One region of the Robertmurraya mesotrionivorans genome, then DNA from elsewhere that is predicted to be linked to it. Evidence: riboswitches for the same ligand, from Rfam matches in the RefSeq annotation. Region 1 holds a riboswitch; each other region holds the start of a gene.

Region 1 (3,172 bases):
AGAAATATATGGAGTGATCCCCGCATCTGTAAACAATTGATCGATTACGGGACGAAATAGACTTTTCTTGTTAAAACAAACGAATTTTTCCTCAGCAATATCCTTTAATTCCACTGAAGCTTTTGATGCTAATGGGTGATCTTTATGGGTGATTAACACAATATCTCTTTTCAATAATGGAATAAAATCAATCTCTGGTTCATGTTCCGCATACGTACAAAAAGCTAGGTCATAATTTTCTTCCTTTAAGCCTTGGATGATACTCTGTGTCGTTCCTTGAATGCACGAAAACGTCACTTGCCCGCCCTCATTCGCTTCCATAAAGGACTGAATAATCGATGGGACAAAATCGGCGCCTAAGGAGAAAATGAATGCTAAGTCAATGATACCCGTATTGGCATTGGTGAGCTTTTGAAGATTCCTTTCACCCTTTTCAAGCTCCTCTAATCCGTTTTCCACATAGGTTAAAAAATATTGGCCGTACTTTGTCAGCTTTATATTTCGACCAACCTTTTCAAATAACTTTATACTTAATTCTTTTTCAAGCTCGCCTATTGCCTGACTAAGACTTGGTTGTGTGATATATAGCTGAGCTGCTGCTTTTGTATAATGCTGTGTTTTGGCTAGCACACGAAAATATTGTAAATGTTTCAGGTTCATAAACAGCGCCCTCCCTGTTTCCAATCTTTAAACAAAGTATATGATGTTTTTTAGACAAGAAAAAGGGATGAATATGAACAAAAAAGCACTCTTTGATTGAGTGCTTTCATAGTTCTTTATGGTTTCATTGTCTTCCAGCTTCCCACATGGTGGATAGCAATCCCCTTATATCCAAGGGTTGTTCCGTAATGGGAGGCAACAGAAGCAAGCTGCTCGTTCATGTATGCTTCTCCTTCTTCAAAAAAGGAAATCATATCTCCTTCGTCTGTTGCACCTGTTTCTACACCGATTACTAATGCCTTATTATGTTTCCCAGCAAAGGCTACTTCATTTTTCACAATTTCAATGATGGCAGGAGCTGTATCACGGTATGCCATAATCGTTACACTATTCGTTTTTGTAATGACCCACTCTGCTAGATTTCCTTTACCATACGTATTGTTATAAGAAACTTCATCAAACCAAAATGGCAGGTCCGCTTCAAGAGGTAGTTTTAATCCTGCAGCAGAGGTATTCGCTTTTGTTATCAGTTCTTGATAACTTTTAACAGTTGCCGCTCTATTCGTATTCCAACCACTATATAAGTAGGGCTCTACATCTAAATGAATACCCGTAAATTTTTGAGAAGCGGTTGACCCTGCTTGATAGGTTTTTAACCAATTCATTAACGCATCTTGATTTCGATATCCTTTTGGAGCTACCCAGCTTGGTGCTCCGTCTAGAGCATATACTTTTATCCCTTTTACTGATGCCTTCGTAATAAAGCTACGGTATACATTCATTGGGATATCTCGATCAATTTGTACATAGACTTTGTTGATTTGCTTTTGTTCAAGAAAGCTTAAGGTTCCTGTTTCATTACTCACAATTTCCCACGGATTCCAAAGCCATGTGGAGCGATCTACAGTAGAAGCACTCATTTTTGATCCAAAGCCTCCAATTGAAAAAAGCAAAACAATTATCATTGATACAACGAGCTTTTTCATTTCACGTTCCCCCATTCTGCAAGCCGAGGCTCACAAAATGAGACCTGGCAACCTGACGACCATTCGCATGACATGCGATTAGGCTCACGGCTTTGCGTCCTTCCCTTTCGGAGAAGTTTGCCTTTTACAGTTTTTCTTTTATTATACTTTATTAAAACAGACTTTTGCCTCAGGTATTTTTACCCAATCAACAATTTTCTTAATCTTTTTATTATAAAGAAAGATAGAACTCCGATTAAGGCAATGTACAACTCAATGATCCATAAGCTCTTAATGTATCCAGTTTGGTAGAAAGCTAAAGGAAAATCAATCGCCGCATGAGCGACTATAGCGAGCAATACGTATTGGAATTTCTTTTTGATAACAGCAACTAATACAAGTAAGGTGAAAGCGATTTGCATAATGAGGGCAAAGAAGCGTTCTGGTATTGCCCATAAGTAGTGAGAAACTCCCTGATTTAATAATGTTTCTTTAATGGTTGCTGCCTGATCACTTGGAAGACTAGCTCCGATAGATGAATCAAATGTACCTGCATTGATCATGGTTGCAAAGATAAGAAATGGTACAACCGTTGAAAGAGCAATTACTACTGCTTCAATGCCACCCCAGCCTACCCCAAAGGATAGACCACCCTTGTAATCCTGATACTTTTTTAACAGCCAAATAAAAAGGATATAGCGTCCCATTTCCTCAAAAATTCCTGCAGCGAAACCGCCATATAATCCAAATAACCATGGATGTTCAGCATAGTTTGGAAAACTTGTTATGACGACAACATGAAGAAGTTTCTCTAATACTTGAGTAATAATAACAAACCCAATGCTACCTATTAATAACGGCTTGAGTGAGATTCCTACCTGTTTTTTTGTAAAAAGAATGGCACTTACAAATAGAAGAATGGAAAATATGATAACTGCGACCATGCTCAAGATCGTTGCATTGCTTATCATAGTAAGTCCCCCTTGTTTTATTATCATTATTGATAATGATAATATTAAAGTAAGAGTAATTTTCTGTCAATGGGTTTTGTTCTTTTTTCCAAATAAAAAAGCACCTCTAGGAAGTGCTTCTTATCTTCTTGCCACATGAACCTTTAATTGTTTTCCTTTTACCGTTGTATGTTTCATTTCGGACAACACGAGTGACCCTTTTCCATTTAGGATTTCTACATAAGAGACCGTGTCAAGAATCGTGATAATTCCAATATCCTCTGCAGATACACCATCAATTTTAGAAATGGTTCCTACAAAATCAACGGCGCGCAGCTTCTTTTTCTTCCCGCCATTAAAATAGAGTTTGGTGATATCCTTATTTAGCTGCTCGCTTTTTAGTTGCTTGATAACTGGGTCGGAACTAATCTTCTCTTCAAAGGCAGGTCGTGATCTCTCCACCTGCCCCGAAGCAGGTTTCTCCTTCTGTGGAATAGAAAAACCAATTAATTGTTCTATCTCTTCTAACAATCGTTTTTCTCTATCTGTCACAAAAGTAGTAGCCTTTCCTTTCAAGCCCGCCCGGCCGGTTCTTCC
Region 2 (3,172 bases), on a different contig from region 1:
CTACTCCTGCTCCTATTAGGTTTGATTTTCGAGTATAACCATTTAATTCATTACTATTTATTGAATGGTCGATTTTCCGAAATCGAACGATTGATGCGATATTTATTAATAATAGAATGAAAAATAAAAGTGTAATCATAAAGGTGACATCCATTTGAAAGGGTTGTTCTGATAAAATACGGTTCCAGTATGCTTGAATAAACATAAAGCCACTCACGATGATATTTCCAATAAAATTTGTTTTCCTTTCTTTGTACCATTCACTTCCCATTTTTTCCTTTTCATAGACTGCTACTTTCTCGAAAATGGGTATGATTGACTTTGTCGTTTCTCCTCTTACAAGCCCAACAATCCCTCGAAGTGCCAAAAGGATGCCCAAAAAGACGAAAAATTGAAAGGCTGATATTAAGGCGATCTTAACTACAGTGAAAAATAATATTACACTTAAAAATATAATCACATTGGTTACAAGAAGCTGCTTTACTCTCATATTTCTTATTTCTTTATAGTCCATTTGCGCCTCCCCTATTTCATAAAAAAACTACTCTATTTATTACCTACGATTCTAACATCGATTCGGAGTCAAATTTCTTCAATTTTCCCCGCTAAAAAGAGTGACAATGGTTAATTCCACATTGTCACCTTCATCCCGATATTCTGTCCTAATTAATTACCGTTTTATTTTTCCCTGTTCTCTTTGCTGTATAAAGTGCTGCATCTGCCCCTTTAAAGAGATCTTCCTTGTTCATTCCAGGCAACAATTTTTGTACACCAATACTGATTGTTACGTTACGCCCCTTGAGCTCAGGAAAACTAGTGTTTGCAATATTTCCCCTGATGTTTTCCACCCTTTTAATAAAATCCTCTTCCGACGTTCCCATTGTGATAATTCCAAATTCCTCTCCTCCGTACCTAGAAGGAAAGTCATCGCCAACAGAGAAAAATTTAATTTGCCTGGCGACTTCTATAATTACACTGTCTCCTGCTCTATGACCAAACGTATCATTGATTTGTTTGAAATTATCAATGTCAAGGACCGCTACATGTACGTTTAACTTCTCTGGTGAAGCCAGACTTACAATTGACTCCAAGTGTTCATGGAACGACCTGTGATTATATAATTCCGTAACAGGATCTAACCGGGTAAGCCTTTCCATTTGAATATTTTTAGAGAATAGATCATTTTTTTCTTTTGTTGTTTTTAACAATTCTTTCATAACTTGATCACTATGTTTCATCAGGCTGTTTATAAGTAGTGAAATCCCTAATAAAATTAAGATAATAATAATCAAATCTGCTGTATCCATAGAAGCATGTATCGGTTCATAGAAAAAATAAATGACTAAAAAAGTGAGGATCGATATAAACACCGAAAAGCGAATGATTCTTTTATTATAGAAAAACAATGAGACCAGAACAGGAGTAATGAGTAAAACCATCAAAATTACTTTATCGTAAATACTAATAATTATAATGCTAATAAAAAGAGTAATTACAATCATGATAAAGTACTCCATGTGTTTCCGGAATTTATTCATAAACAGCTCTGCACATGCCATGACAGCAATAAATTTAAATAATGGAAATAAAATCACTTCTAAAAAAAATAACCACTTATCATACGTAGTAAGGAAAAAGTGTATACCTGTCCCTAACAAATACAGTCCAATAATAACCCATAGGGTATTCAATATATCACGAATAAGTAACCTTTTATCAAACATCTCTTCTCTAATCATTTGTTCTTCCTCCAATTTCACGTAGCATTCTAGCACTTCGTGAAAGCCATCTCTGGCTGTATTCGATAACCTGGCAATCTTAGCTTTCACCTTAGACCCACGGTTTTGCGTCTCTACCTTTCAGTAGATTTGCCTTTTCGTAATTGGAATAATTACTACTTTAGTACTATTATACTCGCAATATTGGTGTATAGATATATGAATGCAAATTGTAAAATCAACCAATTAGTGACATAAAAAAGAGCCTTCATAAATGAAGACTCTCACCTTACTACACAGTCATTTTCCAACTAGAAAAAGCTAGCCAATTTTCTTGTTCCTTATAATCAGGCATAATTTTCCCAACAAGTCTCCAAAAAGAACGATCATGATTTAAATGCAACATATGGCACATTTCGTGCACAACCACATAGTCGATTACCCTATGGGGGGCCATCGCGAGCTTCCAGTTAAAAGTTAACTGCTGATTAGAATCACAAGTTCCCCATGTACGATTGCTGTCATTAATACGAACCCCCTTTGGCTTTATTTTAAAGTTGCTTTGATAAGACTTGATACTCTTCTCTACTAAGATCTTACATTGCTGATAGTAGAATCGCTTTAGTGCCTGTCTGATTTTTTCTTCCTCTAACTCTTTTACGTAGATATGTAGTTTATTTTCTTCAAACTTCACATGATTCTGCGTAAGATTGGCGTCGTGGAAGATTTGGATGGGATAGGTGTTACCTAAATAAAGAAAACTTTCGCCATGGTCATAAACTTTTTCATGTGAACCAAGCGCTCTAGCCTTCATTTCCTTAGACTTCTCTTGAATCCAGTCCCATTTTTCTTCGATAAATAAAAGCACATAATCATTGGGTGTTCCTTTAGGAGCCTGGACCTCAATATTTCCATAAACATCAATAGAAATTCCAATAGACTTGCGTTTTTTGTAGTTTATATTGTAACTGATCGTTTCACCTGAATAGTTGTGTATCATGACATCACCTTTATCTGATCAATTGCTATACCTTAATTTTATGATGATTCATTAAATCTCCTCAAGATCTTTTGTAAAAATAACATATATCATTAAGAAAAGCTCGGAGTTTACCAACAGGTAATTTTTTCTAATTTCGTTCCCTTTCTTACTTTGTTCCATGTTATTATCGAAATATATATTAAAGAAAGGATTGATTTCAATGGATGAGAAAAACTATGAAACTAGACATCTCTTTCTTGCAATTGCCATATTCATTCCAATTTTCGGACCTATTTTCTTACTTTTTCTACCGCAAACGGTCGCTAATATTTTTCATTATCGAACAGGAGATTGGTATGTTTTTTCACCGGGAGAGAATACGGTCATTTATGGCATCGCATTCCTCCTATTGTTCATTTCAGCTTTGATTCTCTTCTTTTTTGATATGAGGATTACCCTTAACCACGATCAG
Region 3 (3,172 bases), on a different contig from region 1:
TTCTCCATAAACACGACCATTTGGCATTAACGACACAGAAGCCCCACCTGACCAAACTGGTCTAATAGTTGGATTGGGCTCAAATACCAACTCATCAAATAATTCAACTTCATATTCTAATTCTTTATAAAAAGTGTTCACTGTTCCGAATATTTCAGTATATGCCTGATACCATTCCTTAGTTGTCTTATAAAAACCGTTAGGTGCCGGAAATTTCCCGTTTAAATATACCATCTAACCCCTTTTGTCCCCTTTATTAATAAAATCTAAATATTACTACATTCTATGCATGTCCCCTCTATTTGTTTCATATTTGGTCATTAGATAGTGAATCACCCTGATTTGTTTCAGCTAATTGAAAATAGGAGCGAATTTCTTCCTTATTTTTTAAAACAATTACTTTTTTCCCCATTGACTCGTACTGTTTCAGTTTATCTTTCATCTTTTCCTTCCTCGCAAAATAGGTGGAAATAATAAATTTGATAAATTTCCAATCTAGTTTCTCTGTACAACCGATCGTCATATCAGGTCTCGTGTTACCGATGTTCGTAAAAAATCGCTTCACTACACGGTAAAGACAAGTACGTAAGGGAAGTTCTAAATAAATAACTGTATCGCAGCTTGATTCTCTGATATGAATTGTTTTTGAGTAATTCCCTTCAATGATCCACTTTTCTTTCTCCACAAGCGTTCTTTGAGCCTCAGAGAATTCTTCATTTGATGCCTCGATCCAACCTGGTTTCCAGAAGTAGGCATCTAGATGATACACGGGGATATGTAACATCTGTCCAAGCTTCCTAGTAAACGTCGATTTCCCAACACCAGCCGATACCCCAATCACCATAACTCGATTCATTCTTATCCTCGCCTCCTCACTTTGTCATATTTTTCTATTTTCTCACAACAAGCAATTTTCCACATCATGATTCCTGAATTTTCTATGAGTTTTCAAACGTTATAATACTATATTCCTATTATCAAGAAATAAAATGAATGGTACTATTGGATTAAGAATCAAATCCGAAAAAGGCAAACTTATAGAAATATAAGGGCGCAAAGCTATAGGAGCTAAGGTCCATAGACTATGCTCGCCAGTTACCGAAGATTGTTAACCATGATAAAAGACTCATTTGTTCATGTGTATCATTCACCTTCTCTGCCGGGTTTTGGTTCAATACTTGTTGAGGAGAGTTATTAAATGAAAAAATTAATTTTACCTTTTGTTGTTTCAGGTGTCTTTGCCTTCGGCTCAACTGTCTCCGCATCAGAATTGAATTCTTCGAGTCCAGGAGTAACACCTGACCAGCTTCTATACTCAGTAGATCAACTACTAGAAGACTTCCAGCTTTATCTTACTACCAATTCCAAAAAAGAAACGGAAATCCTTCTGGAACTAGCAAAGGAAAGACTGGCTGAAGCACAAGCTATGACAGAAGAGGATAAACATGAATTCATTGATATTCTTATGAAAAATTACGTAGAAAAATTAGCTTTAGCTGAAGAACAAATAGCAAAATTACTTTTCAATGATAAAATTAATGAGGAAACATTATCAGAGTTAGAAACGTCAACCGAAGAAGTCACTTTCATTAATGAGGATATACAAAAAGTTTTAACTGAAGAGGTATTAGAAGAAATTGAAAGTCAACAAGTTAGTATTAAACAATTGCCAGCAGCAGTCAGAAATATAGATGAAGAATCTGTTTCTGAGTTGAGAAATCAGGGTTTTGGATTTGGACAAATTGCTCATATGTATTTGTTATCTGAGGCTTCAGGTAAAACGATAGATGAAATCAGTAGTCTCTATACAAGTGATGATAAGGGGTTTGGAGAGATAGCAAAAGAACTTGGACTTCACTCGTCTGAAATCAAGAATAAAATTGCATACAAAAATCTCTCAACTGACGAAGAAGAAATATCGGTCCCTCTTGATACCGAATCAAATGAAGCTGAAGTTATTACGAGTACACTATCGGCTCAACCAAAAGCATCCGAAAAACAAGTAAAAACAACAAATGCAAGCGCACCAAAAGCGGAAGTAGCAAAAACATTAGCGGAACAAGCAGCAAAAAAGGCCGAGGAAGCCAAGAAACAAACGGAACAAGCACAACTAGCTGCTGAGCAAAAAAGGGCCCAGGAAGCTAAAGTAAAAGAAGAACAAAGAAAAGCTGACACAGCAAAGAAAAATACAGAAGGAAAAAATCAGCAGTCGCAAAAAGTAAACGAAAACAAAAATAACCAATAAACCTAAGGGGAAAGAACTACATTCGTTCTTTCCCCTTTCTCATACATCATGTATCGTCTCCTAAAAGTTTGTGATGTATTGATCATAGTATATTGCTTACGTGATGGGAAGTAAAATGCTCTTAATGGTTTATGTAGTTTGGCTTTTCCTGATTATGGAGAGATATATGTAGTATAAGATTCTCATTTATGGATGCGAAAAATACGTCACTTAATTTTACCTTCATTTTCGAGAGTTCCTCTTTTAGCCATGTCTCATCTTTATTTAAATGCTCAAGTGTCGTTGTATCAATTTTCCCCTCAATAATAACAGGTAAACTAATTTGATGGTCTACTTCAGTAAGGCCAAGATCCTTTTTGACAACTGGCGCCTCACCAGCATACTTAAATAATGAAATTCGGCCATTTGCTTCAATGATTCCGAGTTGAACAATGGATAGATCAAACACTTCCTTCTCCCTAAGCATCTGCAAAATATTATCGATGGAGTAATTGATTTTTTTTAAATTATTTACAATTAGCTCCCCATTTTTTATTACAATAGTAGGTTCAAAAGTAAGTGCCTTCCCTATTCTCCGATATTTAATCACTGTGGCTGTCACAATCCTTTGCAGTATCGCAAGTGCAATTACCGCTGCTGCAGTAGGGATTTGCTTTATAGTGGGGTCGGCAATATCCGCTCCGACAATAGCTCCAAGTGTAATGATTACTAAAAAATCAAACACAGGAAGTTCTCCGATTGATCTCTTCCCCATAAACAATGTGGCCATTAATAAAAGGGGCATAATAATAAAGATTCTACCATAAACCAATAAAATGTCCTTTAGTACCTCCACATTCATCTACCTCTCTAGAATAAAGCTCCCCTTTAGCGTAACCATTAAAGACCGCTACTATTTCAAACAAAAAGAAAAACCTGATTCCATTT
Region 4 (3,172 bases), on a different contig from region 1:
TTCAGGTGAAACTATCCTAATTAGAATTTAGGGGGGGAGGCAAAAACATGACGTTTTCAATCGTAGGTTATGACCCAAAGGAGAAAGAATGGGGAATTGCGGTGCAATCGAAGTTTCTTGGAGTTGGCGCCGTGGTTCCGTTCGCGAAGGCTGGAGTAGGTGTTGTTGCGACACAGTCTTACGCGAATACGGCTTATGGTCCGGAGGCATTGAAGTTGTTTTCAGAAGGAAAGTCAGCGGAAGAGGTGATCGAAATCATTACCTCACAGGATGAGGACAAGGATCTCCGCCAGGTTGGAGTCATCGATGCAAACGGAAATGCTGCCACTTTTACCGGTGAAAAATGTTATGACTGGGCAGGTGGAATCACCGGAGAGCATTTTGCCGCACAAGGGAATATTTTAGTCGACGAACAGACCGTACAAGCGATGGCAAAAACGTTTCAAGAGACAAGTGGAACATTAGCCGAGCGCTTACTCGCTGGAATGAACGCAGGGCAAGAGGCTGGTGGAGATAGTCGGGGCCAGCAATCAGCTGCCCTATTAGTGGTGAAGGAAGCGGGCGGTTATGGTGGATACAATGACCGATTCATTGATCTTCGTGTCGACGACCATCCGGAGCCGATTAAAGAGCTGATTCGTGTGTTTGGTTTGCAACAGCTATACTTTGCTCCTCCAAAGCAAGAGCGGATTGCTTCGATTGAAGGGCATGTGAAGGAAGAATTGATCGCGTACTTAAGACGACATGGATATTTAGATTTGTATGTTGATGAGGAAAGCGTTCACAAGGCACTGACGCGTTATATACATACAGAGAACTTTGAATCGCGTGAGTTAGAGCGTGGGAAAATTGACTTGGACGTGCTTGATTATATGAAAAAGCAATAGTTGTGTATAGCCCCCAGTAATGGGGGTTTTTATGTGGGAAATTTTATACTGTTGTAGGTATGTGGATCTTAAGAGACTCCCTAAGAATTGAATCCGAAAGACGAAAAGTATCAAAGAATCATGTGTAAATACCTATCTCATTATAAAAATAAAATAGTATAATCGAACTAAATTTAGGTAGTTAATCCTAAATAACTCCCGTTAACTGCCGATAATAGATTTATAACGCACATGCTTGGAGGTGAAACAATAGTAATAGATGAGTTTTAAAAATGATTGTACTTAATGAAGTGAAAAGGGCAAATCACGGGAAACGGTGAGACGCAAAACTAAGAGGGCCTTACCCGCAGAAATGCGAATGGCAGCCAGTTACCACAAGAAGTCATAGATTGTCTTTTCTATGAACCTTTCTTATGGGGTTCTTTTTTATTTGCCTTTTTTAACATGAAAGGTAGGGTAAATTTATGTTGAAAAGAATGTTTAATATTCCAGTTCTACTAGTCGTTCTTATGCTTATCTATCAATTGATTGTCCCAATCGGTAGTATAAGAGCTTCTGCAAATACTGGAACCATGCTTCCGCCTAGTAATCTAGCTTATCAGTCAGTTACTCCAGACGATGGAAAGCTAACTTGGAGTGCTGTATTTGGAGCAAGTGGATATCAAGTTTATGAAATTAAAGACGGACAGCTTACGGTGCTTGGAACAACAACGGGCACTTCGTATGATCTAAAAGATTTGCCAGAAGGCTCTTATAGATACGTAGTTTCTACTTTATCTAGTCAAGGGGAGTCTGGTCCATCAGCACCGGTAAGCACAGAAATTAGATATCCTGAGATGCAAACGCCAGCAACCTTTGCAGCAACGATTCAAAATGGAAATGATGTTGTATTAAGCTGGGGAGCTTCACAGTACGCAGAGAAATACAACATATATCAAGTATTAGAGAATGGTGAAAAGTCATTCGTAAACTCAACTAATACCCTGACATATAGTTTTTCTAATGTGGCCGAGGGGGCTTACTCTTACGCGGTTTCTTCTTTTCATCCACTATATGGGGAATCTACTACATCAACTCCAGTCAATGTAAATGTAGTAAAGCCAGTGATGAAAGCTCCAGCGAATCTCTCTTTTACAATTGCGAACGTGACGGATGTTACGTTGAAGTGGCAGGCAGCGGAGTTTGCAAATAGTTATAGTGTATATTCAGTGAAAAACGGACAGTTAGAATTAGTAGAAACAGTTACGAGTACCAATGTTACATTTAAGAATTTACCTGCAGGAGACTACGTATATCAGGTGTATTCAAATAGCTCACGTTTTGGAAGTTCTGTAGAAGGTAGCGAGGTTACTTTCTCTGTTCAATCTATCGAGATGGCTCCCCCTGAAAATGTAAATGCTAAAATCCAAAACAAAAATGATGTAGTAGTTAGTTGGACCTCAGTACCATATGCAACAGGGTATAAAGTGTATCAGGTTGTGGATGGTGTGAAAGTATTAAAGGGAACAGTAACTGGAACTTCTTTTTCAGCTACTATGCTACCTGGTGGCGAATACGTGTATGAGGTTCATTCAACTAGTGACCGATTTGGAGAGTCTGAAAAGGGTACACAAGTTACTTTTACCATCGAGACAGTAAAAGTAAACCCACCTACTGAACTTGCGTATAAAATTCTAAATGGCAATGATATCGTCTTAAGCTGGAAAACAGCTGAAAATGCTACGAATTATAAGGTCTATCAAGTAGTTGGAGACCAAAAGATATTAAAGAACACAGTAACAGGCACATCTGTTACATTTACGAACATGCCAGCAGGCAATTACAAGTATGAAGTATATACAAATAGCACTCGATTTGGAGAATCAGAGGGAAGTGATGTAGTGTCCTTCGTACTGGATCAGGTAGTAGTAGCAACACCAGGGAATGCAGGATATGAGATTTCTAATGGTAATGATTTAAAATTACAATGGGATTCAGTTGAGTTTGCCAATAGTTATAAAGTGTATCAGGTAGTAGATGGGAAAAAGGTTTTAAAAACAACCGGTTCTTCCTTATCAACAACTATTTCTAATCTTCCCGAGGGTGAATATAGATACGAAATCTATGCGTATAGTAGTAGATTTGGTGAATCGCCAGTTGGAGCGGTGGTAGAGCTAGCATTGGTGCATCCAGAAATGAAGGCGCCTGCCAATGGAAGTTATACGATCACTGGACCATCTTCGTTCGCATTAAAGTGGGATGCGGTAGATTATGCAAATAGCTATAAGATCTATCAAGTAGTTGAT

The links. A riboswitch is a leader RNA that binds a small molecule or an ion and turns the genes downstream of it on or off. The one in region 1 is predicted to bind cyclic di-GMP.
Region 2: linked by a shared signal. The riboswitch ahead of ACRX5O_RS19715 (GGDEF domain-containing protein) and the one ahead of ACRX5O_RS19015 (amidase) in region 1 are both predicted to bind cyclic di-GMP.
Region 3: linked by a shared signal. The riboswitch ahead of ACRX5O_RS16925 (DUF5667 domain-containing protein) and the one ahead of ACRX5O_RS19015 (amidase) in region 1 are both predicted to bind cyclic di-GMP.
Region 4: linked by a shared signal. The riboswitch ahead of ACRX5O_RS12415 (OmpL47-type beta-barrel domain-containing protein) and the one ahead of ACRX5O_RS19015 (amidase) in region 1 are both predicted to bind cyclic di-GMP.

The regions. Positions count from the first base shown of each region.
Region 1 is NZ_JBPCCH010000015.1:59,493-62,664, reverse strand. It holds gene ACRX5O_RS19020 (LysR family transcriptional regulator) at 1-660, opposite strand, end outside; gene ACRX5O_RS19015 (amidase) at 777-1,646, opposite strand; cyclic di-GMP riboswitch class I at 1,690-1,778, opposite strand; gene ACRX5O_RS19010 (YhfC family intramembrane metalloprotease) at 1,826-2,596, opposite strand; gene ACRX5O_RS19005 (DEAD/DEAH box helicase) at 2,717-3,172, opposite strand, start outside.
Region 2 is NZ_JBPCCH010000017.1:46,815-49,986, forward strand. It holds gene ACRX5O_RS19710 (hypothetical protein) at 1-514, opposite strand, end outside; gene ACRX5O_RS19715 (GGDEF domain-containing protein) at 663-1,739, opposite strand; cyclic di-GMP riboswitch class I at 1,801-1,883, opposite strand; gene ACRX5O_RS19720 (M48 family metallopeptidase) at 2,011-2,718, opposite strand; gene ACRX5O_RS19725 (hypothetical protein) at 2,921-3,172, shown strand, end outside.
Region 3 is NZ_JBPCCH010000011.1:76,317-79,488, reverse strand. It holds gene ACRX5O_RS16935 (glycosyltransferase family 61 protein) at 1-234, opposite strand, end outside; gene ACRX5O_RS16930 (P-loop NTPase family protein) at 308-856, opposite strand; cyclic di-GMP riboswitch class I at 1,019-1,103, shown strand; gene ACRX5O_RS16925 (DUF5667 domain-containing protein) at 1,199-2,245, shown strand; gene ACRX5O_RS16920 (DUF421 domain-containing protein) at 2,367-3,080, opposite strand.
Region 4 is NZ_JBPCCH010000006.1:166,713-169,884, reverse strand. It holds gene ACRX5O_RS12420 (DUF1028 domain-containing protein) at 48-887, shown strand; cyclic di-GMP riboswitch class I at 1,176-1,264, shown strand; gene ACRX5O_RS12415 (OmpL47-type beta-barrel domain-containing protein) at 1,352-3,172, shown strand, end outside.